Regions from separate parts of the Kribbella hippodromi genome, predicted to be linked through region 3. Evidence: riboswitches for the same ligand, from Rfam matches in the RefSeq annotation. Region 3 holds a riboswitch; each other region holds the start of a gene.
The links. A riboswitch is a leader RNA that binds a small molecule or an ion and turns the genes downstream of it on or off. The one in region 3 is predicted to bind ZMP and ZTP.
Positions count from the first base shown of each region.

Region 1: linked by a shared signal. The riboswitch ahead of ABD260_RS22715 (bifunctional 5,10-methylenetetrahydrofolate dehydrogenase/5,10-methenyltetrahydrofolate cyclohydrolase) and the one ahead of ABD260_RS07790 (dihydropteroate synthase) in region 3 are both predicted to bind ZMP and ZTP.
Region 2: linked by a shared signal. The riboswitch ahead of ABD260_RS06785 (5-aminoimidazole-4-carboxamide ribonucleotide transformylase) and the one ahead of ABD260_RS07790 (dihydropteroate synthase) in region 3 are both predicted to bind ZMP and ZTP.

Region 1 covers NZ_BAAAPH010000015.1:43,669-50,084, forward strand. The annotation lists gene cmk ((d)CMP kinase) at 1-418, opposite strand, end outside; gene ABD260_RS22705 (prephenate dehydrogenase) at 531-1,604, opposite strand; gene aroH (chorismate mutase) at 1,676-2,044, opposite strand; gene ABD260_RS22715 (bifunctional 5,10-methylenetetrahydrofolate dehydrogenase/5,10-methenyltetrahydrofolate cyclohydrolase) at 2,085-2,945, opposite strand; ZMP/ZTP riboswitch at 2,965-3,049, opposite strand; gene ABD260_RS22720 (glycoside hydrolase family 84 protein) at 3,049-4,791, opposite strand; gene ABD260_RS22725 (nitroreductase family deazaflavin-dependent oxidoreductase) at 4,795-5,214, opposite strand; gene ABD260_RS22730 (NUDIX hydrolase) at 5,248-5,739, opposite strand; gene prcA (proteasome subunit alpha) at 5,877-6,416, opposite strand, start outside.
Region 2 covers NZ_BAAAPH010000003.1:387,727-394,142, forward strand. The annotation lists gene ABD260_RS06770 (acetolactate synthase large subunit) at 1-1,332, opposite strand, end outside; gene ABD260_RS06775 (CHAP domain-containing protein) at 1,748-2,308, shown strand; gene ABD260_RS06780 (class I SAM-dependent methyltransferase) at 2,439-3,164, shown strand; ZMP/ZTP riboswitch at 3,167-3,247, shown strand; gene ABD260_RS06785 (5-aminoimidazole-4-carboxamide ribonucleotide transformylase) at 3,267-4,181, shown strand; gene ABD260_RS06790 (phosphotransferase-like protein) at 4,171-4,710, opposite strand; gene ABD260_RS06795 (ubiquitin-like small modifier protein 1) at 4,858-5,193, opposite strand; gene ABD260_RS06800 (WD40/YVTN/BNR-like repeat-containing protein) at 5,218-6,309, opposite strand; gene ABD260_RS06805 (2-hydroxyacid dehydrogenase) at 6,321-6,416, opposite strand, start outside.
Region 3 covers NZ_BAAAPH010000004.1:174,229-180,644, forward strand. The annotation lists gene ABD260_RS07760 (acyl-CoA dehydrogenase family protein) at 1-500, shown strand, start outside; gene ABD260_RS07765 (cyclase family protein) at 520-1,461, shown strand; gene ABD260_RS07770 (thiolase family protein) at 1,539-2,684, shown strand; gene ABD260_RS07775 (MaoC family dehydratase) at 2,681-3,145, shown strand; gene ABD260_RS07780 (SDR family NAD(P)-dependent oxidoreductase) at 3,174-3,938, shown strand; gene ABD260_RS07785 (TetR/AcrR family transcriptional regulator) at 4,001-4,645, shown strand; ZMP/ZTP riboswitch at 4,655-4,743, shown strand; partial or broken gene ABD260_RS07790 (dihydropteroate synthase) at 4,857-5,105, shown strand.

The sequences.
Region 1 (6,416 bases), on a different contig from region 3:
CCTGCGGCGCGACCACTGTGGCGATGTCGCGGCCCTCGACGACGATCCCGCCGGTCGGCTGGGCGGCGTCGATGATCGCGCGCTGGCGCCGGATCAGCTCCTTGCGGACCTCGAGGTTGGTGGCGATCTTCGACACCACCGCGCTCAGCTCCGGCTCCCGGATCGCGGCCGCCACGTCCGTCCCGTCGGCGACCACGAACTGGTCGGCCGGGTCGGTGCTGAGCTCCAGCCGGAGCTCACGAGCACGTTCGGCGACCGCCTCGGTGTCGTCCAGGTCCAGGCCGCGCTCGACCGCCGACCAGGTCACTGCCCGGTACATCGCGCCGGTGTCCAGGTACCGCAGGCCGAGCCGGGTGGCCACTCCGCGGGCGGTACTCGATTTCCCGGAGCCGCTCGGGCCGTCCACAGCGATGATCATGCCCCGAAGATTACCTTCGAGCAGGGACAAGTTCGGCACCGTACCCCAGCGCACCGATGACGGCTTGTGCGACCGCTGGCGCGCTACAACACGCCAGCGGCCAAATAACCCGCTAGCGGTGGACTACCCAGCCGCGGTCGGTGAGGACGGTGACCAGTTGGTCGACCGAGGTGGGCTTGACCGCCAGCTCGACCTCACCGACGGGGCGGCCGGGGCTGTGGTCGATGCGGAGGTCTTCGACGTTGGCACCGGACTCGGCCGCGTCCGCGAACAAGCGGGCCAGCTGACCCGGGCGGTCCGGGATCGTGACCAGAACGGTGACCAGCTCGATGTGCGGCGTGCCGTGCTTACCCGGCACCCGGACCGCGCCAGATGCGCCCTGACCGAGAATCGCGGTCAGCTCGTCCGCCGCCTCTTCCTTGCCCAGGGCAACGAGCAGCCGATCGAGCTCACCGCGGATCTGCTCCAGCAGGCCGGTCAGCGCGGTCGAGTTCGCGGACACGATCTGGGTCCACAGCTTCGGATCACCGGCCGCGATTCGCGTCACGTCCCGCACCCCCTGACCGGACAACTGCAGATGCGACGACGGCGCGTCCGTCAGCGTGCCGGCCGCGAGCGCCGACATCAGATGCGGCAGATGCGACACGCGAGCCACACCGAGATCGTGGTCCTCGACCGACATCTCGACCGTCCGCGCACCTGCAGCCTCGGCCAGCCGCCGGACCAGATCAACCGCTTCGGGGTCGCTGGTCTCATGCGGCGTGATCGCCCAGGTAGCGCCGTCGAACAGGTCGGCGCGCCCAGCCAGCGGGCCGTTTCGCTCCGAGCCGGCCATCGGGTGACTACCGACGTACCGGCTGAGATCGCCGGTGAGCCGGCGCGTATCCGCGAGCGGCTTGGACTTCACGCTGGCCGCGTCGGTGACGATCGCCCCGCTGCGCTCGGTCAGCTCGAGCTGCTGCGCGATCACCGTGCCGGCATGGTCGGGCGGTACGGCAACGACGACCAGCTGTGGTTCGAGCTCGACCGACCGTGATCCGGCGCCGATCCGCTCGGCCATCAGCGCGTTGTCGGCGTTGCCGTCGACGAGTTCCACGACCACGCCGAGCCGGGCCAGCGCGAGGCCGATCGACGTACCGATCAGCCCGGTCCCGACGATCCGGACCGGGCCACGCAGCTCACTCACCGCACGACTCGCTCACGGCGGCTTCGCTCACGATGGCTTTGGTCACGGCGGTCGCGTTCACTGGATCTCGCTCACTGGGCGCCGGTCAGATCCGGACGCAGCGCGACCGCCCCGTGCAGGTACACGTGCTGGATCTTGTCCCGCGACCGCGGCGTCTCGGTGTGCAGCATCAGCCGCACCACCCGGGGCAGCGCGTGCGGGACCGGGATCTCCTGCATGCACATCAGCGGTACGTCGGTGAGCCCGATCTGCCGCCCGGCGACGGCGGGAAACTCCGACCGCAGGTCCGACGTGACGGTGAAGAGGATGCTGATCAGGTCCTCGTTCTCCAGATCGTTCGCCTCCAGGACCGCCTTCACCAGCTCCGCGGACCGCTCGAGCAGGTGCTCGCGCTCGTCGACGTCCAGCTGGGTGGCACCCCGGATCGCCCGTACCGCCACGTCTCGCCTCCTCAGGCCATCACTCGCTGTCCCCCCAAGCCTAGGCCAAGGTGGTCAAAGACTGGACAGCCGTCTCAGCCGCGTCCACTGTCTGCTCCAGCAACAGGGCGATCGTCATCGGTCCGACCCCGCCCGGAACCGGCGTGATCAGGCGCGCCACCGCGGCCGCTTCGGCGAAGTGCACGTCGCCCAGATTGCCCTCGTTGTACCCGGCATCGACCACGACCGCGCCCGGCTTCAGCCAGTCACCGCGGACGAACTCCGGCTTCCCGACGGCCGCGACCACCACATCTGCGGTCCGGACCAGCTCGGGCAGGTTTTGGGTACGGGAGTGCGCGTACGTGACCGTCGCGTTCGATGCCAGCAGCAACATGCCGGCCGGCTTGCCGAGGATCGGACTGCGGCCGATCACGACGGCGTGCGCGCCTTCCAGCGGTACGTCGTACGCCGCCAGCAGCCGCATGATCCCGCCGGGTGTCGCGGACCGGAAACCGGGATCCCCGAACGCCATCGCCGCGAACGACCGCATCGTCACGCCGTCCACGTCCTTGGCCGGGTCGATCGCCTCGAAGGCGGCCCGTTCGTCGATCTGCGCGGGTACGGGGTGCTGCAGCAGAATCCCGTGCACGGCCGGGTCCTCGGACAGCTTCCGGATCTCCGCGACCAACTCGTGGGTCGACGTTTCGGCGGGCAGCACGACGCTGACCGAAGCGATCCCGGCCTTCTTCGACCGGTTCTGCTTCATCCGTACGTAGGTGGCCGACGCCGGGTCGTCACCCACCAGCACGGTCGCGAGGCACGGCTGGACGCCGGTCCGCTCCTGCAGCGCCCGCGCCCGCTCCGCCGCCTTGGCCACCATCTCGGCGGCGAGGTCGGTCCCGATCATCAGTTCAGCAGTCATCCGCGCACCTCTGTCATCGTCAGGGTGCCCAGGCGCGCGGCGAAGCCGGATGGCAGACCGTTCCCCGGTGGTGATCCACCTCAGCGCCAGTCGCGGTCCGGTGTCAGGGTACCCGGCTGGTCACCTCGGCGATGAATGCGTCTGCCACTCCGTCGCCGATCCGGGGATGCGTATTGGAGTGCGGAACGCGGATGTCCCGGATCGCTTCGGCGCGGTCGGTCAGGTGCCGGATCTCCGCTCGTGCGGTCGCGACGGCCGACTTGTTGCCCTCCGCCTGTGCCTCCAGCACGCGGAGCGCCTGGCGCAGGGCTTGACCCCAGTAGAACGACGCGTCGAGCCAAGCATCCGCCTCGTCGGCGTAGGCGGGGTCGATCAGGCCGGCGCGGAGCTGAGCCGGTGCGTTCTCGATCGCCTCGAAGTACGGCTCGAGGCCGGCGATCGCGCCGGCCAGGTCACCCGCCTCCCAGGTCGTACGAAACGCAGCCAGGTTCCCGGCCAGGACCGGTGCGTTGGCCAAGTGCAGCATGCCGTCGTACGTGGTCAGGTCCGCGAACACCTCCAGCGCACGGATCGTGTCCTCGTCTCCCCCGGCGCGTTCGGCGATCGCCCGGTGCCAGGACGCGTGCGCGTCGTACGCGGCCGGCTTCCAGCCGAACTCGGCGAACGAGTAGAGCGCGAGCTTGCTGACCGCGGCCTGGTTCATCGGGTTCGAGATCACGCCGACGACCTGCTCCGCCAGTGCAGGCTCACGACCGGTGTACGCGGCCAGCAGGATCCGGCCGTGGGCGTAGTCGTTGACCGGGTAGTTGTCCCAGATCAGGATGTCGTGCCCGAACACCGCCTTCGCCGCGGCCGCTTGTGCGCTCGTGATCTGCTCCGGCACCACCGCGGTTCCGGTCCAGTGCACGATCACGGCCGGGTCCATCCGCTCGCGCAAGGCCTGTTTGTACGGTGATTCGTCGACGTTGTAGTACTCCGTCGGCACCATTTGCAGCGGCGCGACATCCGGCTTCGTGGCGATCCACTCGCGTTGAACCCGATTGCACAAGTCCGCCTGCGCCGTACCCGCCGCGCCGCCACCGGTGCCGTACTTCTCGGCGTCCTCGGGGCAGTGCCACGTCTCGTACTCGATGTCGTCGAGCGGGACGTTGAACACCCGCACGCCCAGCTCGTACAACGCCTCGAACTTGGCGACCAGCGCCTGGTAGTCCTCGTCCGACGTGTACCGGATCGAGAGCCCCGGCGAGAGCGCGAAGGTGAAGTCGACCTTGTTGCGGCTTGCTCGCTCGATCAGCTCGCCCAGCTCGGCGAGTTTGTCCGGCGGGTACGGGTCGCGCCACTGCTCGCGGTGAAAGGCGTCATCCTTCGGCGCGTACTGGTACGTGTTCATCCGGTGCGCGCCGAGATAGTCCAGGTGATCCAGCCGATCGGCGTGCGACCAGGGCGTGCCGTAGAAGCCTTCGATCGAGCCGCGATAGCGCAGCGTCGGCCAGTCGCGGACCTCGACGCCGTCCACCTCGTTGCCTTGGACAAGCTCGTCGAAGGTCAGCGCGGCGTGGTACGTCCCGCGTGCGTCGACGCCGTCCAGCACGACGTGATTGGCGCCGACGGCAACGACGTACCCCTCGGCAGGCAGGTCCGCGGCCGGCCGCACGTCGAGGCCGGTGCCGCCTAGGTGGATGGTCACGGCCGCTTCGCCGTCCACAATCGTCCGGACAGCCGCGCGGGTCAGGGTCGCGCGGACCAGCCGCTCGGCGTCCGGATCGGTGGTCGGGCCGTGCAGCAGCCCGACAGTGTCCCCGAGCGCGAATCCATCCGGGCGGCTGCTGCGCTGCTGCGGCTCCATGGTCTAGGCGCGGCGCAGCTCGAGGACCGGGATGGTGCGGATGCCGGCGGTCTTCACCTCGTACTCGGCGAAGCCCGGGTAGCGGCGCGCCTGCTCGGCGTAGATCCGGTCCCGCTCGTCGCCGGTGACGTCACGGACAGTCACCTTGTACGTCTCCGTACCGCGCTCGATCGTGCCTTCACCGGCCGCGACCAGGTTTTTGTACCATTCCGGGTCCGTCGGGGCGCCGGCCTTGCTGGCGAAGACGTACACGGTGTCCGGGTCGTTCTCGTCGGCCAAGTACATCGTCGGGGCGACGTACTCCTGGCCGCTCTTCCGGCCGCGGTGGTGCAGCAGGGTCATCGGGGCACCTTCGAAGTTGCCGCCGACCTTGCCGTCGTTCGCGCGGAATTCCTCGATGATGCTCGCGTTCCAGTCAGCCATCACAGTCCTCATTCGGTGAGAGATCTCAGGGATTCACAGCAGTCCTGCATGGTCCAACGCAAGATAGGCCGCATCGATGCCCGTCATCGCACCCGGAGTGCGGAGTTCGGTACGGAATGCGTCCACGGTCAGCTCGACCGGTACGCAATCCTCGGCCTCGTCCAGCTGCTGCTTCCCGTCCGGACGGCAGCCGCGGGCGATCCCGACGTACTTGCGGAACGTCGAGGACGCACCGGACCACTGCCAGCCGACCACGTCGAGCGTCTCGCAGGTGTACCCGGTCTCCTCCTCGAGCTCGCGGGCACCGGCCACCGCGACGTCCTCCCCCGGCTCCACCAGACCGCCCGGCAGGTTCGTCACGATGCTGTCCGGACCGGCCCGGAACATCCGGATCGTCACAATCCGCCCCTCCGGGGTCAACGGAAGCACCGTGATCCCGGCCGCAATCCCTTCCTCCGACTTCGGGCCGAACACGTCCCACTCGACCTCGGTCCCGTCCGGCATCCGGTACCGCCGCAGCTTCACCGTCAAAAACCGCTGAAACCCCGGCTCCTCCCCCAGCAACTCCCACGCAACAGGATCCTCGGGCCGATCCGTGGGTAACCCCGGAAACGGCTCAGCCGCCACGTTGTCGGTGGCGGCTGAGGCGTTCTGCTGATCCGTCACAGCGGACGGTTGTCGTCGTCGGGGTCTTCCGGCGGCGCGATCGGTGCGTCGTCGTCGGCCGAGCCAGCACCGGACGCGCCGGACCCAGCCGAACCACCGGAGCCGGACGAACCACCGGCACCGGCTGACCCGTCGGCCCCGGCCGCCGAGCCGTCGTCGCTCCCGGCGCCTGCATCGTCGCCGGACTTGCCAGACTCTTCCGAGGTGCCGGCTGCCGGACGGGAGTCGGTCAGGATGCCCGCGAGCGTCTCCTCGGACATCCGTTTGAACTTGCGGACCTGCGTCCGGGTCCGGTCCAGCACCGCGACCTCGAGCTGGTCCGGAGTCAGCTCCCGGACCTCGGTCCCGTCGTGCCCGAGCGCGTCGACGGCCAGCCGCAGCGCCCCGGCCAGCGAGATCCCGTCGCTGTAGTGCTCGCCGATGTAGTCGGCGACCTGCTCGGCCGCGCCACCCATCACCGCGTACCCACGAACGTCCGCGATCGACCCGTCGTAGGTGAGCCGGTAGATCTGGTCCTCGGCCGCGCTGGCACCGAT
Region 2 (6,416 bases), on a different contig from region 3:
GACCGTCTTCTCCGGGCGCGCGACCTTGGCGCCCATCGCGGCCGGCACCGCGTACCCCATCGTGCCGAGACCGCCGGAGTTCAGCCAGTGACCCGGCTTCTCGAACGGCAGGAAGTGCGCGGACCACATCTGGTGCTGGCCGACGCCCGCGGTGTACACGGCGTCCGGGCCGGCGATCTGGCCGATCCGCTGGATCACGTGCTGCGGTGACAGCGTGCCGTCCTCGGGCTCGTCGTAGCCGAGCGGGTACCGGGCGCGGACGGCTTCGAGCTGCTTGCGCCAGGCCTCGTACGACGGGGTCTGGCCGGTGTTCGCGATCTCGGTCCGGAGCGCGGCGATCAGGTCGGTGATGACCTCCTTGCAGTCGCCGACGATCGGCACGTCGGCGGCCCGGTTCTTGCCGATCTCGGCCGGGTCGATGTCGGCGTGGATGACCTTCGCCTCGGGCGCGAACGAGTCGAGCTTGCCGGTTACCCGGTCGTCGAACCGCGCGCCCAGCGTGATCAGCAGATCGGAGCGCTGCAGGGCACCGACCGCGGACACCGAGCCGTGCATGCCGGGCATCCCGAAGTGCAGCTCGTGCGTGTCCGGCAGCGCGCCGCGCGCCATCAAGGTGGTGACGACGGGGATGCCGAGCAGCTCCGCGAGTTCCTTCAGCTCGGCGCTGGCCCGCGCCCGGATCACGCCACCGCCCACGTACAGCACCGGCTTCTCGGCCGCGGCGATCAGCCGGGCCGCCTCGCGCACCTGCTTCGGGTGCGGGCGGGTCACCGGCCGGTACCCCGGCAGCGACAGCTCGGTCGGCCACTGGAAGTCGACGCCCGTGGTCTGCATCGCGTCCTTGGTCACGTCCACCAGCACCGGGCCGGGCCGGCCGGTGGAGGCGATGTGGAACGCCTCGGCGATCGTGGTGGCGATCTCATTCGGGTCGGTGACCAGGAAGTTGTGCTTGGTGATCGGCATCGTGATGCCGCGGATGTCCGCCTCCTGGAAGGCGTCGGTCCCGATCGCGGCACCGGCCACCTGACCGGTGATCGCGACCATCGGCACCGAGTCCATGTACGCGTCCGCGATCGGCGTCACCAGGTTCGTCGCGCCCGGACCCGAGGTCGCCATGCACACGCCGACCTTGCCGGACGCGGCGGCGTACCCCTGGGCGGCGTGGCCGGCGCCCTGCTCGTGACGTACCAGGATGTGGCGGATCTGGGTCGAGTCGAGCATCGGGTCGTACGCCGGGAGGATCGCGCCGCCCGGGATGCCGAAGACGGTGTCCACTCCGGCATGTTCCAGTGCGCGGATCAGAGCCTGTGCCCCGGTCAGCTGCTCACTCATGAGTGCCTTCCCTCAGTCCTGTCACGATGTGGCCTTGATGGCTTTTTCGCGACCGATCCATCCTCGCTCGTGGCCGTTCCCGCCGCGCTACTGGGTCCCAGATAGTCGCATTGGCAACAAAAAACCCCTTCCGCCGGTTGGCTGAAGGGGCGCGCTCGACTCAGTGGTCGCGTCAGTCGGCGCGCCGCACAAGTACGAGGAGAATCGATCGCATGTAGGCATTATTCGCCGACAGACGGCGATCGGGTCAAGTTCAACGGCTCAGCGTCTCGTACTTTGAGACCACTGTCTTATGGGTGGACCTTCGGCGAATTAATACCACTGTAATGGTGGTTCATCGTTGGTTAGTCACATACTGGTTTAGAGAGATCGCTTGAAAGTTTTATACCGCCCCCTCTCCAGATCGGAGTGACCCATGCGACTCGCCCAGTGCTCCCGCCCCCGGTTATCTCTGCGGCTACTGCTCGCCGCTGTGCTGATCGCGTTGTTCAGCTCGGTGGCTCTGTCCGGCCCGCTGACCGCCAGCGCCGCCGACACCAGGACCACGATCGTGAACGCCGCCAACGGCGAAGTCGGCCAGCAGGAGACGCCGCCCGGCAGCAACTGCAACCCGTACGGCCCGTGCGAACCCTGGTGCGCGCACTTCGCCACCTGGACCTGGCGCCAGGCCGGCATCAACATCCCCAACTACGGCTTCACCGGTGACATCTACACGTGGGGCCAGAACAAGGGCCGCGCCCACTCCACCAACACCGGCATGCAGCCCGGCGACATCGTGCTCTACGGCACCGGCCCGCAGAACACCGACACCAGCGTGCACACCGGCGTCGTGGTCGCCGTCGCCTCCAACGGCTACATCACCACGGTCGAAGGCAACGCGAACAACCAGGTCTCCAAGTACGGCCCGTTCGACCCGAAGCGCGCCAAGAACGCCGGCCGCCCCGGCAACATCTACGGCTGGGTCTCCGCCCTGTAACCCCGCCCACCCCAAGCCGATGCGGGCGCTCGCCCCGCCCGCATTGGCTTGCCCCCTGAGCTGAAGGGTTGCCCCCTCGGATTCTCAGGGGGCAACCCTTCAGTTCAGGGGGCAGGCTTAGGGTTTCGGCGTGGATGCGGATGCGTACGGGGATGTGCGGTTGGTGGGGCTGTACGACTTGGACAATCCGGCCGGGGAGGATCATGCGTACTACCGGGCGCTCGCGGCTGGTACGCGGAAGGTTCTGGACTTCGGGTGTGGGACCGGGCTGCTGACGCGTTCGCTGGTTGCGCCTGGGCGGGTGGTGATCGGGGTGGATCCGAGTCCGACGATGCTCGGATACGCGCGCCGCCGGCCGGGTGCGGATGTGGTTCGCTGGATCGACGGTGACTATCGCGCGGTCGAGCCGGGCGGGGACGTGGATCTCGTGGTCAGCAGTGGAAACACCATGATGCATGTGAGCGGGGCGGATCATGTACCGGCGCTGAGTGCGCTTGCGGGGGCGCTGCGGTCCGGCGGGATGATCGCCTTCGAGTCACGGCACCCGGCGGCGCGCGCGTGGGAGCAGTGGACGCGCGAGGCAACGGACGGCGAGCGCGACACACCGGTCGGCCGGCTCCGCGAGTGGCTCGACCTGATCGAGGTCGCCGACGGACGGGTGGTCTTCGACGCCCACAACGTTTTCCCGGACGGCACCGTCGCCGTGTACCGGAACGTGCTGCACTTCCGCTCCCCCGCCGAGATCACGACCGATCTCCGGCGCGCTGGTTTCACGGACGTGAAGATCGACGGCGGCTGGCACGGGGAGGCGCTGACGGACGAGTCCCGCCTGCTGGTGGTCCGCGCGCGGAAGTAGGGTGGAGGTACCGCGACTGGCGAGGGTGGAGTACCACCGGGGAGCGGGTTACCTGCAAGGCGTCGTCCGCCTGGGCGCCTCCGATTTCGTCGGAGGTTTCTGATGCATTTGCGCTACGGAATGAATCCCCACCAAGCTGCTTCGTTCACCCCCGTCGGCAGTCCACCGTTCAAGGTGGTCGCGGGCGAGCCGTCGTACATCAATCTCCTCGACGCACTGACCGGTTGGCAGCTCGTACGCGAGGCAGCGCGTGCGTTCGGCGTACCAGCAGCCGCCTCGTACAAGCACGTGTCACCGGCCGGGGCCGCGCTGGGTGAGACAGTCACCGCCGCGTACGAACGGGCGCGCGACGCCGACCCGAAGTCGTCGTACGGGGATTTCGTCGCGGTGTCGCATCCGGTGGACCTCGAGCTGGCCGGCGTACTGAAGCGGGTGGTGTCGGACGGGATCATCGCGCCTGGGTACGGCGAGGGGGTGGTGGAGGTTCTGGCGGCGAAGAAGCGCGGTACGTATCTCGTGCTGGAGGCCGATCCAGACTTTGAACCGCCGGCTGAAGAGGTGCGCGAGGTGTACGGGGTGCGGTTGGTGCAGGAGCGGGATGCGATTCCGCTGGCCGTCGATCAGTTTGACGCGGCGGTGCCGGACGGCGCGCGGCAGGATCTGTTGCTGGGGATGATTGTTGCCCGGTATACGCAATCGAACACCGTGGTGATGGTGAAGGACGGGATGGCGATCGGGATCGGGGCGGGGCAGCAGTCGCGGGTGGACTGTACTCGGCTGGCCGGTGAGAAGGCGTTGCTGTGGTGGTCGCGCCGATCGGCCGAACCGTTGACGGGGGTGTCGATGGTGTCCGACGGCGCGTTGCCATTCACCGACAACGTCGAGGAGGCAGCGCGGTTCGGTGTCGCGCATATCGCGGAGCCGGGTGGGTCGATTCGCTCGGCCGAAGTCGCGGCCGCGTGCGCCGAAAACAACATCACCTGGTCACCGACCGGGGTGCGACTCTTCAGGCACTGAGCAGGTAGGTGCCTGCGGCAACTGCTTTGCGTACGGCAGCGGCTGTCTCGGCGGCGTCCAGCGTGGTGGTGTCGAAGGTGTGCGACTCCAGTGCACCGAGGTCGGCGAACTGACCATGCAGGCCGGTCAGGGCCTCAGCATCTGTCAGCTCGACACCGCCGCGCGCCTGGCCGCGGCGGAGGGTGGTGGCCAGGTCCGGGCGCAGCACCACGTACGACATCGTCCACTGCCCTTCGACAGCCGCCCGGCGGTACGGACCGAGGAACCACGGGCCGATGACCCCATCCACCACCACGTCGTACCCGCCGCGTGCGTACACCGCCACCGCCGCCACGATCGCATCCACGACAATCTCATTCTGCCGCTCCGCACCGGGCAGGTACGGTTCCACGAACCCGGTCCGGATCGCGCGGAAGAACTCGTCGGTCGTCACATGCACCGTCGGTCGCGCCGCCCCGGTCGCCAGCAACCGGCCCACGGTCGTCTTGCCCGAACCTGACGGACCGGTCAGGAGCAGTACGTCACTCATGCGACCAGACGCTAGCCCGGCCAACCGCGGAACCCCCACCTATTTTGTCGCCAGCAGGAGCCTCCTCCCGCGGCGCCGGTGGCGGACAGCCCGCACACCTCGACCGCGGGGTAGTCGCGTTCGACTTCGACTGCCGACGAGCGGTTGTCAGCCGCCGGCGACGCTGGGGAGGATCAGGAGCTCGTCGCCTGCCGACAGCGGGGTCTGGAGGCCGGACAGGTCGCGGATGTTGTCGTTGCCGAGGTAGATGTTCACATGTCGCCGGACAGCACCCTGCTCATCGGTCAGCCGGCGCCGCAACGCCGGGTGCTGCAGCTCCAGCGCCGCGAACACCCCGGCAACAGTCGCCCCGCCATCACCCACGACCTCAACCTCAACCCGGTCCACGTCACCCGCGAACGGCCGCAGCACAGTAGGCAACCGCACCACAACCCGCGAAACCGCCGCCTGCTCCCCACCCATCACACCACCACCATCACGCATCGCACCGTCATCACAAGAACGCCGTCACACGACCGCGGCGCGCACGGTGAGGATGTCGGGCAGATGCCGCGCAACCTCGGTCCACGTATCGCCCGCGTCCGCGCTCGCGTACACACATCCGTCCCGTGTCCCCACGTAAACCCCCGCCGGATCAGCGGTATCGGTGGTCATCGCATCCCGCAGCACCGGCACGTACGACACGTCCGGCAACCCAGCCGTCAACGCTTCCCACGTCGAACCGGCATCCCGCGACCGGTACACCCGGCACTTCGCGTCGGGCGGAACCCGATTCCCGTCCGCGATCAGCGGAAACACGTACACGGTCTCCGGCTCGTGCGGATGCACGACGATCGGGAACCCGAAGTCCGACGGCAGCCCGTCCGCGATCGACTTCCAGATCGCCCCGCCGTCATCCGACCGGTACACACCATGGTGATTCTGCGCGAACATCCGTTCGGGTACGTCCGGATGCCCCGCCAGCTTGTGCACGCACTGGCCGAACTCCGGGTCGGGATCGGGCATGAAGTACGCCTTGATGCCGTGGTTCGCGGGCGCCCAGGTCGCTCCGCCATCACTCGTCTGATAGACACCACCGGTCGACATCGCCACGCTGAGCCGGTCCGGGTCGGTCGCATGCGGCAGCACGGTGTGGACGGCCTGCCCGCCGAAACCGGCGTCCCATTCGGTCCGGTGCGGGTGATCCCACAGGCCGCGGACCAGCTCGAACGTCACTCCCCCGTCGGTGGACTTCCACAACGCGGACGGTTGCGACCCGGCGTACACGACGCCTGGCTGGTCGGCCGGCGCGGGCTGGATCTGCCAGACCCGCTCGAGCGACGCGCCGGCGTCGGCCGGGAACCCGATCGAGCCCTCCGGCGGCTCGGCCCAGGTCGCGCCGAGGTCGTCGGAGTGGAAGACCGCCGGCCCCCAGTGCTCACTCGTGCCGCCGACGAACAGCCGTGGTCGCTCGCCGCGGGTGTCGACGCCGACCGCGTACACACCCTGCATCTCGAACTCCGGCACCGGCCCGTCCAGCCGCCACTCCCGGCGGCCGGCATCGCTCCGGCCGATCCACAGGCCCTTCTTGGTCCCGATCAGCAACACTGCCTCGGACATCGTTGTCCTCCCTACCTCGGCGGCCCGGCTACTACATTGATCAACGGCTCCCCCGACGCGTACCGCGCCAGCTGCGCGCGCACCAGCCGCGCCACCCGCGGCGCGAA
Region 3 (6,416 bases):
CGGTGCTCGGCGAGGTCGGGCAGGGGTTCGCGCTGGCAACCGAGCGGCTGACCAAGAACCGCATCCCGTACGCGGCCGGGTGTCTGGGCGTCGCGATGAAAGCGCATCGGATGGCCGTCGAGTACGCCGGGACGCGGTCGGTGTTCGGGTCCACGCTCGCCGAGCACGAGGGCATCCAGTGGATGCTCGTCGACAACGAGATCGACCTCCGGTCGGCGACGCTGATCACGCTCGACGCCGCCGAGCGCGCCGACAGCGGGCAGCCGTTCCGGACCGAGGTCGCGATGGCGAAGATCGTCGCCACCGAGGCGGCCGGCCGGGTGGTGGACCGGGCGATCCAGATCCACGGCGGGTACGGCGTCACCAAGGACCTGCCGCTGGAGCGGTGGTACCGCGAGCTGCGGATCCGCCGGATCGGCGAAGGCAGCACCGAGACCCAGAAGATGATCATCAGCCGGGACCTGCTCCGCGGCCGCTACCAAGGCCTGCTGGACCGCTGAGTATTGGGAGGGAGAAGCGATGAACGACAACCCAGCGTCCGGCGCGAACCGGCAGGTGGGCACGAGCCCGTACGGTCCCGAGGACCAGATCGGGCGGCTGAACCTGATGACGCCGGAATCCCGGCAGGCCGTGATGAGCCGGGTCGACGCGAGCCAGCTGTTCGATCTCTCGGTGGAGTACTTCATCGGGATGCCGTCCTGGCAGGCGATCGGCGATCCGCCGTACCAGTTCTGGATGACGCATTCGCCGCACGGTACCGAGGTCGAGGGCTGGCTGGGCATTCCGGCGGAGCTGACGAAGTACATCAGCTACTCGGGTGACTCGGTGCTGATGTACACCCACACCGGTACGCACATCGACACGCTGAATCACTACGGCTACCACGGCAAGGTCTACAACAACTTCACCGAACGCGAGCACCTCGGTTCGCGGCACTGGATGGTGAACGGCGCCGACAAGTTCCCACCGATCGCGGCGCGGGCGGTGCTGCTCGACTTCCCGGCGCTGCGGGGCGTCGACGTGCTGCCGGCCTCGTACGGGATCACGCCCGACGACGTGGACGAGTGCCTCGCCGCGGAAGGGCTGGAGATCCAGGAAGGCGACGTCGTCCTGATCCGTACCGGGCGGATGCGCTACTGGCCCGAGAAGGAGGCCTGGGGGGACAACCCGCCGGGGATCAACCGGGCGGCGGCGGTGCACCTGGTGAACCAGGGCGCGATGATCGTCGGCTCCGACACGTCCTGTCTCGAACAGGCACCGGCGAACGACGAGGACAACTTCACCCCGGTGCACACCTATCTGCTGGCCGAAGCCGGGGCGCCGATCATCGAGGCGCTCAATCTGGAGGAGCTGGCCGCGGCCAAGGTGTACGAAAGCGCCTTCCTCGCGGCCAACCTGCGGCTCCGCGGCGCCACCGGCGCGCCCTTGCGGCCCTGGGCCTTCCCGCTCCGCCAGGACTGAGTCACCCAGCGGTCCGCAGCTTCCGACGAAGCTGGCCTCAAACCACAGTAGATCCATGAATCAACTAGGAGTTTGGCATGCGCGACGCAGTGATCGTGGCGGCGGTCAGATCGCCGATCGGTAAACGAGCCGGCGTTCTCTCCGGCCTGCACCCGGCCGACCTGTCCGCCCAGGTACTCCAAGGGCTCGCGGCCCGCGCGGGCCTGGACCCGGCCCTGGTCGACGACGTGGTCTGGGGGTGTGTCGGCCAGATCGACGAGCAGTCGGTCGACATCGCGCGGACCGCCGTCCTGTCGGCCGGCTGGCCGGAATCGGTACCCGGCACGACCGTCGACCGGCAGTGTGGGTCGTCCCAACAATCCATCGCGTTCGCCGCCGCCGGTGTGATCGCGGGTCACTACGACATCGCGGTGGCCGGCGGCGTCGAGTCGATGTCCCGCGTCCCGATGGGCAGCACGTATCGCGACGGGATGCCGATCGGCGAGCTCTACGTGAAGCGCTACGGCGAGGGGATGCCGAACCAGGGCCTGGGCGCCGAGCGGATCGCCCGTCAATGGTCACTGAGCCGCACCGACCTGGACATGTACGCCGTACGGTCGCACCAGCGGGCGGCTCGTGCCGCCAAAGACGGACTGTTCGACCAGCAGATCGTGGCGATCGAAACCGCGGACGGCCTGGTCCGCGCCGATCAGGGCATTCGCCCGGACAGTACGGTCGAGGTACTGGCCAAGCTGAAGCCCTCGTTCCTGGACGACGGCGTGATCAGCGCCGGCAACGCCTCGCAGGTCAGCGACGGCGCCGCGGCGGTGCTGATCACCACCTCGGAAATCGCCGCGGCCCACGGCTGGACGCCGCTGGTCCGGGTGCACACCTCGGTCGTCGCGGGCAGTGACCCGAACATCATGCTCACCGGGCCGATCCCGGGCACCCACAAGGCTTTGAAGCGGTCCGGGCTGAGTCTCGACGACATCGGCGCCTTCGAGGTCAACGAGGCGTTCGCGTCCGTCCCGCTCGCCTGGCAGGCCGAGTTCGGCGTCCCCGAGGAGAAGCTGAACCCGCTCGGCGGCGCGATCGCGCTCGGGCACCCGCTCGGCGGCTCCGGCGCCCGGATCACCACCACGCTGGTCCATCACATGGTCGACCGCGGCATCCGGTACGGCCTGCAGACCATGTGCGAAGGCGGCGGGCAGGCCAACGTGACGATCTACGAGTTGCCGGCGTGACTCGTCGTTTCGCCGGCGTCGAGGCGCTTCGCGGCGCGATCGGGGAAAGCCTCGGCACCGGCGAGTGGCTCGAGATCGACCAGGACCGCGTCGACGCGTTCGCGGCGATCACCGACGACCGGCAGTGGATTCATGTCGACCCCGAGCGGGCGGCGGCGGGTCCGTACCAAGGCACGGTCGCGCACGGGTACCTCACGCTGTCGCTGCTGCCCGCGCTCGGGCGCTCGATCTTCACCGTCGACGGGCTCCGGATGGCGATCAACTACGGCCTGGACCGGGTCCGGTTCCCGCACCCCGTCCGGGTCGGGGCCCGCATCCGCGCCCACGCGACGCTGGCCGGCGTGACGGACACCGATGCCGGCCTCCAGGCCGTCGTCAGCTTCACGGTGGAGATCGACGGCGAGAGCAAACCCGCGTGCATCGCGGAGACCGTCCGGCTGCTGGTTCCGAGCCGGACCTGACCGACCCCCGACAAGGAGAGCAGGATCAATGGGACGCTATGAAGGGCGGATCGCCGTCATCACCGGCGGCGCCCGCGGGATCGGGCTGGGCATCGCCGGCCGGCTGGCCGCGGAAGGCGCCGGCATCGCGCTGATCGACCTCGACGAGACCGCGGCCGCAAAGGCCGTCGCCGGCCTGCCGCTGACCGGCGGCGCGAAGGCGATCGCGGTCGGCGCGGACATCAGCGACGGTACGGACGTCGCGGCCGCCGTCGGCCGGGTCATGGGCGAGCTGGGCGGGGTCCACGTACTGGTCAACAATGCCGGCGTCACGCGGGACAACTACCTGTTCAGGATGACCGAGGACGACTGGGACCTGGTGATGGATGTGCACCTGCGCGGTGCGTTCCTGATGAGCCGGGCCGTCCAGAAGCACTTCGTCGAGCAGCGCTACGGCAAGATCCTCAATCTCTCCAGTACATCCGCACTCGGCAAGAAGGCGCAGACCAACTACGCCACCGCGAAGATGGGCATCCAGGGCCTGACCCGCTCGCTCGGGATCGAACTCGGGCCGTTCGGGATCAACGTGAACGCGATCGCGCCCGGGTTCATCGTGTCCGAGATGACCGACGCGACCGCGGCCCGGCTGAAGCTGGACGTCGACGAGTTCCGGCGCCTCGGCGCCGAGAAGAACCCGGTGAAACGGGTCGGCGAGCCCGCGGACGTCGCCGCGGCCGCCGCGTTCATGTGCAGCGACGAGGCGTCGTACATCACCGGCCAGACGCTGTACGTCGACGGCGGCGCCAAGCTCTGAGAGGACCCGATGATTCCCGCTGTGGCCTTCGACGTGACCATCCGTCTCGGTAGTATGTCCGCATGAGGCAACCGAACGTCACCAGTCGTTCACAGGACCCCAAGCGTCAGATGGGCGCCCGCGAGATCCTGGACGCCGCCGCGCTCGCGTTCTCCGAGCGCGGCTACGCGGCGACGTCCATCGACGACGTCGCCGACGTCCTGGGCGCGACCAAAGGACGGATCTATCACTATTTCCGGACCAAGGGCGAGCTCTTCATCGGCATCCACCGCCGCGGCATCGAGTGGATCCTGGAGGCGATCGGGCCGACCGCCGAACGCGACGACCTGGAGCCGGCCGTCAAACTCCGGGAGATGGTCCGGCAGCACGCGCTGATGATGATGGAGCACCACACGTACATGGGCGTCGGCCAGTTCCTGATCGACATCCACCTGGCCGGCGAAGGCCGCAGCCAAGGCGCCGCGATGGAGGAGATCCTCCAGATGCGGCGGAAGTTCGAGGACTACTACGTCAAGGTGGTCGAGGAGGGCATCAAGACCGGCGCGTTCCGCGACACCGACGCGAACCTGATCGCGAAGGCGATGCTCGGCGCCGTGAACTGGATGCATGTCTGGTACCGCCCGGACGAGGCCCGCGACACCCCCGAGCAGCACGAACGCATCGCCGCCACCCTCGCCGACCACGCCATCCACGGCCTGGTCAAGTAGGTAAGGTGGCCGGTGGGTCGTGACTGGCGTCTGGATGGGTTCACCATCGGGGAGCGGCCTCGTCGGATGACGTCGTGCCGCGCGCCTGGGCTTCTCGGACTTTCCCTGGGAGGCACGGCGTGGACGGATTCGGTGGACCGGACGTTTGGGCAACGCGGCCCCGGGTGGTGGGGATCGTCAACGTCACGACTGACTCGTTCTCCGACGGAGCACGGTCCTCGCCGGGCTCGCGGAGATCAAGGCCCGGTACGGCTTGCCGGTCCTGATCTCGCCGTCCAGGAAGTCGTTCCTCCGCGCCCTGACCGACAGAGACCTCGTGGACATCGGCCCGGCAACCTTGGCCGCCGAGCTGTACGCAGCCGCTCAGGGCGCGGACTTCATTCGTACGCATGACGTGGCCGCGCTTTCGGACGCGCTCACGATCTTCGCGGCACTGGCCAAGCACCATGATGGGTCCTGACACGTCGTAGTCTCTGGTTGACAGTCGGTGCGACGGACGGGGAATCAGGCGAATGCAGGTTGTGCTCACCGTGGTCGATCCCGTGCTCGGCGTACGCGCGGATGTCCTCGTCAAAGCCGACGCCGAGACGAAGGTGTCCGCGGTAGTACCGCAACTGGTCGCCGCCGTCAGCGGGCTGTCGTCGCCCCCGGGGACCGCCTCGGTGACAAGCCTGCACGGAGCTCGCGTACAGCCTGCGATCTACGTCGGCAGCGCCCTGGTCGATCCCGGCGCCACGATCGCCGCCTCGCCGCTGCGTGAGGGCTCCGTTGTCAGCCTCGGAGACTCGCGTGGCTGTCTGCCCGCGGAACCGCAAGGGCTGATCGAGCTCCGCGTAGTCAGCGGCCCCGGCGCCGGCGGCGTTCACCGGTTGGGCATCGGAAGCTACACGATCGGCACCACGGCGGACTCAGCCGTACGTCTCGCCGGGGCGGGCATCCCGGACTCGGTCGGTACGGTGACGGTGACCACCTCGGGCGAGGTGACCTTTCGATCCGAGGTACCCGAATCCGCGCAGGCACCAGACCGGCCGCACGATCCAGCGGCCGGCCCGATCGTGCTCCCCGGCACCGGGACTGGCACGGATGTGGAGATGCTGCCGCCAGGTCATCGGGCCGCTTTGCTCGAGGTGGACCGCCGCCCGCAGACCGCTACGAACAAATGGTCCGGCCGGACCTGGGCAACCGGCTCGCAGCTGACTGTAGGACCGGTTGTCCTCGAACTGGCCGCAGTCCAGCCTCCCGATGCCTCGCTTTCCGCCGATCCCAACGGCGGAATCCTCGACTTCAACCGCCCACCACGGCTGCTGCCACCACCCAGGCGAACCGAATTCACCCTGCCGCCCGAGCCCGAGAAGCCGCGCCGGCAGAGCTTCCCGCTGATGATGATGGCCCTCCCCCTGGTCGCGTCGGTCGCGATGGCGGTGTTCCTGCGGCAGCCAGGCATGCTGCTCTTCGGGCTGCTCTCGCCACTTCTCTACCTCGGTCAGTACTTTCAGAGCCGCCGCGAAGGCAAGACGAGCTACAAGCAGCAGCTGGCCGAGTACCGGGACCGGAAGCGCCGGATCGAGGCCGCGGCGATGGACGCCCTCGCCGAGGAACGCGAGGCCCGCCGGCGCGACGTACCAGACGCGGCAAACCTGCTGCTGTTCGCGACCGGCCCTCGCTCCAGGCTCTGGGAACGCCGCCCGACCGACCCGGACTGGCTGGAGCTCCGGCTCGGTACGGCCGACCTGGACAGTGAGGTTGTGGTCGAGGACGCGACAAAGGACAG